Novipirellula artificiosorum: one gene and its partner. The protein of the gene in region 2 binds, or shares a complex with, the protein of the main gene of each other region. Links are inferred from orthologs where the notes say so. Each region holds a gene or a part of one and is shown on either strand. Other genes may lie near its edges. The genes, in order: pheS and pheT.

The links.
Region 1: the proteins of pheT (region 2) and pheS are in contact, whole or in part, in a crystal structure (PDB 6P24), measured with the Escherichia coli proteins. The link is inferred for Novipirellula artificiosorum from one-to-one orthologs.

What each region holds. Positions count from the first base shown.
Region 1 is NZ_SJPV01000002.1:53,442-56,544, forward strand. What follows is about bases 131-2,909. They hold pheS (phenylalanine--tRNA ligase subunit alpha), read right to left. Parts: upstream 2,145-2,909; coding sequence 1,116-2,144; downstream 131-1,115. Other genes in these bases: Poly41_RS05995 (hypothetical protein), read right to left, coding at 131-900; rplT (50S ribosomal protein L20), read right to left, coding at 2,189-2,545; rpmI (50S ribosomal protein L35), read right to left, coding at 2,752-2,909. In the rest of the region: Poly41_RS05990 (PIG-L deacetylase family protein), read right to left, coding at 1-75; more of Poly41_RS05995, read right to left, coding at 124-130; more of rpmI, read right to left, coding at 2,910-2,958; pyrF (orotidine-5'-phosphate decarboxylase), read right to left, coding at 3,098-3,103.
Region 2 is NZ_SJPV01000002.1:292,969-296,253, forward strand. Bases 146-3,106 are described here. They hold pheT (phenylalanine--tRNA ligase subunit beta), read right to left. Parts: upstream 2,652-3,106; coding sequence 639-2,651; downstream 146-638. Other genes in these bases: Poly41_RS06880 (DUF6797 domain-containing protein), read left to right, coding at 146-538. In the rest of the region: more of Poly41_RS06880, read left to right, coding at 1-145.

The DNA of each region.
Region 1 (3,103 bases), 240 kb from region 2 along the record:
GAGTTGCAGCAGGGCACCGGCCATGTAAAACTCAATGTCATCTGGATGAGCGGCAATGGCAAGAACAGCAGGCATGAGGGTACTTTCTCGTGGAGGTTGTAGCGGAAGGTTTCGGGCGGTTTGTTAAAAACGAACAGATTGCCAAGACTGAAAAATAGGCGATTTTTCATCCTTTTGGTATCCGACTAGATACCAAGCGGTCCGCGAAACGAATCGATTTGCCAACGTCACCACAAACCCGTTTTTCAGCGTCTGTTGCCAGCACTCATCGTCCGCCGCCGAACGCGAAGCACGGAATCGAACAACGACCTTCCATCCGTCGGGGGGCGTGACATCAACGGATAACCGGATCGTGTCTCCCTCTTGCTCGACAACGGGGTGCAGCTCAACAAGCAGCTCCGTCGTCTCCGCGTGAAGTTCCGCAGCCTCGCCCAGCAGTTGATAGTGTTCGTCGACCGCTTCGTTCAGCGAGTAACCCGAAGCCTGGAAAACCGAACGCCAAAGTGCGACACCGTTGAGCCCTTCGCTGTGCTGCTTGTTGGCAAACGTGCGAGCAAGTTTGCCTATCGATTCATCGCCAAACTTACGTACGATTGCTGCTGCAAACACCTCTCCTAGCTCATACACCAACATCGGTTCGTGTTCCTGACGAAGTCGATCGTTGTCGACCAATCGGTCAAAGTTGGCGTCCTCACGGCGCATCAGCACTGCGGCCGCCAATCGTTGAGCCGCCAAACTCGGATCGCTAAAAAAACGACGTTCGATGTAGGTCGCAACCCCTTCGTGAAAGAAACGAACCGAGTCGAAATTCTCACGCAGCTGGTTGTTCGATAGTGGACCGTCAAGGTTTAAACTGCGAGTTGGGACGTAGTGGACTTCATCAGAAGTCCCTAAGAGCATTTGAGTAACGGATTTTTGGCGAAATCCACTGCCATAAAATTTTATGCTGACGGTCCGCTAGCGGTCTATCACACCTTCGTTTGAGGGTTGTCGCGAATTGGTGGAACGGACTTCCTGTCCGTCATTTGTTGACTGGAAGTCCGTCCTGCCCCAATTCTTAGCGGTGACAAACCACTCAGAGCATGAGCGAAAGCCACCCCTTGCAGGAAGGCCCGCTAGAACTGCCGCAAAAACCTTAAGTCTCCGCTGTACAGATCACGGATATCGGTGATCCCGTGGCGTCGCATGCACAACCGCTCAACGCCCAACCCGAACGCGAATCCGCTAACCGTTTCAGGATCGTAGCCAACCGCTTCGAACACCGCGGGATCCACCATCCCAGCGCCACCAAACTCGATCCATTGGTCGTTCCAAAGGAAGTCGACTTCAACGCTCGGTTCGGTGAAGGGGAAAAACGACGGACGGAATCGAATCTGAACGTCGCCGCCAAGGTAATTGGTCGCAAACACCCGCAACACGGTCTTCAGATTCGCCATCGTGACGTGCTCGTCGACATACAGACCTTCCATCTGATGAAACATCGGAAAGTGGGTCGCATCGGGATCGTCGGGTCGATAAACACGTCCAAGGGAGATCACTCGGATCGGCGGCTGGCGTCGTTCCATCACGCGAATCTGTACCGTGCTCGTCTGGCTCCGCAACAATTGCTCGCCCTCGATTGCACGATCCGAAGTCGCCGAGGCGGTCGCAAGGTAAAAATTATCGAGCGGATCGCGAGCGGGATGATCCTCTGGAATGTTTAGTGCTACGAAGTTGTGCCAAGGATCCTCCACTTCGGGGCCTTCGGCCGCTTCAAAGCCCATCCGTCCCATGATCTCCATCAAATGATTGATCGTCTGCGTGATCGGATGGATGTGGCCGATGTTTGGCTGAATTCCAGGCAGCGTTGCATCAAAGCTGGGGTCAATCCCCGCTTCGCCTCCACCTCCCAGTATGGATTGGGAAGTTTCGAACGCCGCTTGGACCTTTGACTTGAATTCGTTCAACCGCATACCGGCAGCTTTACGATCGCTCGGATCGATGCCGCCCATCTGCTTTTGAACGTCTTTCAGCGCACCCTTCTTGGCACCGAGGAAGCGAACACGCGATTCCTCGAGCGCGCCGGCGTCACTGGCAGCATCAAACGCAGCCAACGCCTCTTGCTCGAGTTCGTCAAGGGTCGATAGGAATGACTCAAGTGACATGATTTGCTGCCGTCCCGTCGGATCAAATTAGCGGGACCTCGGCCTTACGCCGCCAGGGCTTCCTTTACCTTCTCGCAAACCTGCTTGAAGCCTTCCTTATCGTGGATCGCCATTTCCGAGAGCGTTTTTCGATCCAATTCGATGCCAGCCTTGTTGAGTCCAAAGATGAATTCGCTGTATCGGATGCCGTGTTCTCGACAAGCCGCATTGATGCGGACAATCCAAAGCCGGCGGAAATCCCGTTTGCGGACTCGACGATCACGGAAGGCGTACGCGCCGCTGCGAAGCAACGTCTCTTTGACGGTTCGAGTCAGCTTGCTCCGTCCGCCACGAAAGCCTTTGGCTCGCTTGAACAGACGCTTTTTGGATTGCCGACGAGCGGCACCTTTGGTGGTACGCATGGGAAATGCTTCCGGTGATAAAAGGGATTTGGATCGACGCGATAGGATCCATCGGTTCAGGCCCCGGTGGTCCATGCCACCGATGTTTCTGCCCAGCCGAATGGGTTTCGGAATCGACTTTCAAAAGGAGTGAAAAGCAGAACCCACCCTGAGTTCTGCAATGAATCGAAAACGGAGTCGTCGCAGGCGAATGACGGAACTCCGAATTAGTTACTGTAGCCGTTTAACGCAGCGTGGATCGTGGGCTCCATGCAAGCATCGAGCGATGTGGTGCCACGAAGGTTACGTCGGCGTTTCTTGCTAAGACCCTTGGCCAAGTGACTCGTTCCGCTCGAACGGTGCATCGCTTTACCTTTGGCCGACAAACGGAAACGCTTTTTCGTTCCTTTGTGGGTTTTGACTTTGTTACCCATTAAAAAATATCCGCTAGCGTGATTTTTCGTGGTTTCTGCGTTGTCGATCTCTCCAACGCCGGCTCAACAACTCGTTTGTGAGCGAACAGACGGCGAAAGATAGCGAATTGTCTCGATTTGCGAAAGTCCTCCGCCGCCTCTACCG
Region 2 (3,285 bases):
CGACCCCCAACCGAGTATCGTCCAAGGTGGCATGTGTGCTTTTCCGATTCCAGAGTTCCCAACAGGGATCATGCGAGGCCGCTTTCATCCGATCGATAAGCAACTGTATGTCTGCGGCCTGTATGCCTGGGCAAGCAGTCGCCAAGAACGTGAAGGTGGCTTGTATCGAATTCGTTACAAGGGAAGCCAAGCCGTTTTGCCTACCGAAATCAAAGCAGCCCACAAGACATTGGCTGTCACGTTTAGCGACCCGCTGGATCCCGCTTCCGGGTTGGATGTGAATCGATTTGCGTATCGACAGTGGGGCTTGAGGCGCACAGAAAAATATGGGTCTCCCCACATAGACGAAGAGCCCTTGGACATTGCGGAGGTGCGATTATCGGAAGATCGCCGAACCGTGACGCTGACGATTCCTGAACTCGAACCAACGTGGTGCTACGAGCTATCGTGCCAACTGATCACGCTTGAGGGCGAATCGATCACGCGTACGATTCACGGCACCCTCCACGCGCTGCCCGATTCAAGGCAACGGAAATGAACTGCGGGATGTTGGCGACATCCATGATCGAACGAATTCCTGGTGGGTTCGGCGATGCATCGCACCCGCGGCGGCTCGCTGCGTTTGCGGTCGCACCGCCCTACGACAACAGCTCGGCCGACAACTTCTTGCCGCAGGCGCCGATCACTTGTTGGATCAATTCGTCCGCCTGATCCCCGCTGAGGGTTCCATCGTGCCGCTGCAGTTCGACCGACAGCAGGATCCGCTTGCGATTCGCTCCATCCTTTTTCGGATCACGGTACGTCTCTCGATAGTCAACGGCGGCCAATTCCTTACCAACCGCCGACCGCACCACTTGCTCCAATTCACTCCAGCGCACCGATTCGGCGACAATGAAATTGAGATCGCGTTGGACCGAGGGGAAAACACTCACGCTTTGCTGCTGCGGAACCAAGTGAGCCAACTCCAACAATGTCACCAGTGACAGCTCCGCTGCAACAACGGGTCCCGCAAGCTTCCATGTCTTCAGCACCTTTGAGTCCACGATTCCCAGATAGCCGAGTTGACGTGTCCCACAGTGGACTGCGACGGTTGCCCCTTTGGCCATTCCGGACCGTTCCACCGCTTCCACGCGAACGGAATCCGCAACTCCCATACGCCGGCATAAGGTTTCAATCACTCCTTTGACTTCCAAATAGTCTCGACCTGAGACCAATCCCAGTGAGTAGTGTTCGTCCGGCAACGAGTCTGCGGTCTTGCCAGGCAGATAGACATGCGCGATTTCGAACAAGTCGGCATGAATACTTGCCAAGGCCCAATTGTTCCCACGACCTTCCAACAAGCTCGGGATCAAACTTCGCCGCAAACAACGCGCTCCTTTCAACATCGGCGTTTCCGTTCGGAGTGGCGGGCGATCGGTCCAGGGGCTGACCAGAGCATCAAGCGATTGAGTCACCAAGCTGGGAGTCATCGCTTCGGAAATACCCGCCGTGATCATGACCGAACGGACTCCCTCCATGGCAACATCGAATTCTCGCTTGCTACTCGGCGCGACGGGAATCGGTGCATCCTCGGGGATTTTGTCGTAACCGTGAATTCTCGCGACTTCTTCGATCAGATCCGCTTCACGCGTCAGGTCGTGACGCCACGACGGCGGTACATAACGATCGGTGCCCGCTTTTGATTCACATCCAAGCGACACCAAAATACGCTCCACTTCACTTCGCTCGACCTGGATCCCCAAGATCCGCTCCAGCTCACTGAGTCGTAACACCACCGATGGACGCGGTAAAATCGCTGCCGCCGTGTCGATCACGCCACTGGCCAACTTGCCACCTCCCGATTCAAGAATCAACTGGCACACGCGCCGACTCGCCCAATCCACACCGACCGGATCGACGCGACGCTCAAATCGATAAGACGAAGGGCTATGTAACTTCAATTTGCGAGCCGTACGGCGAACCGACAGCGGAGTGAAGATGGCAGCTTCGATCACCAGATCGGTCGTCGATTCCTCCACTTCCGAAACCGCGCCACCCATCACCCCGGCGACTGCGTTCGCCTGGGCCGCATCGGCGATCACACACATCGATTCGTCCAGCGCGTAGCTGCGATGATCGATTGCCTCGATCGTCTCCCCAGGGGTGGCCGGTCGGACGACCACTTTTTTTCCAGCTAACTTCGAATAGTCGAAGGCATGTAGCGGTTGGCCACATTCCATCATCACATAGTTGGTCGCGTCGACCACATTGTTGACCACACCGATGCCAATCGACCGAAGCGAATCGGCCATCCACGCCGGGCTCGGGCCCACCTCAATTCCCTGGATCACGCGAGCGGTGTAGCGGGGGCAGGCGTCAAGAAAGTGATTCTCGACGCTCAGCAGCGAGGCGACATCCATCCCAGATTCCGGCAGTTCGATTTCTGGCGTCTTGACGGGCAAATCGTACAAAACGCCAATTTCGCGAGCCACGCCGAGATGGCCCAAACAATCGCCCCGATTGCTGGTCACCTCCAAATCGATCACGACGTCACCGTCAACGACGGTCGTTTCTTCATGATTCAACCCCGACAAACTCAGCCGAAGGGCCAAATCCTCGTGTTTCATCGGCAGATCAAGGTAGCGGGAGAGCCATTTCCAAGAAACGAGCATGGTCGGAGCAGTCAGAACGGGGAGTGGGAGGAGTTAGAACGAGCCCATAGGTTATCGAATCGTTGGATTCCGCAAAACCAATCCTCCGGAAAACGGGGTGAATCGACAAAGGAAAGTCCGCCCTAGTCAAAGAAAAGGCATTGGATTAGCATCTACAGTCTCGGAAGGCATGCCGCAAGCGATTGTGAAGCATGCTGACGGGCCGTAGCGAAGCCTGGTTATCGCGCCACACTGGGGGTGTGGAGATCGCTGGTTCGAATCCAGTCGGCCCGATTCACCTTGGTGGACGAAATCCCTTTCTTATCGATTTTTGCTGCCTTTTTTGCGAATTTCGCATCGTCGTCGCTCGGCGTTTCGATGCTTTGCTCGGCAGCCTCTGTGCAGCCTGCGGAACACCCGCAGTCACTCCCTGAATTTTCTGACGCGTGTGTGCCCGCCATGAAGCAGTACGGGTAGGTGGTAGCCGCCTACGCTTCGTACCCCGGAACGAAGCTGGCGAACCTCTCGCATACCCTTTTTCGCAGCGACGAAGTCGAGCCCTACCCAAATCCCGAGTTTCTTCATTACGTCGTTGATGCGAGAAGGGGGGTGATTCGATGAAAGAGGCGACGGTTCCCAAAAAGCAGGTTCTCCG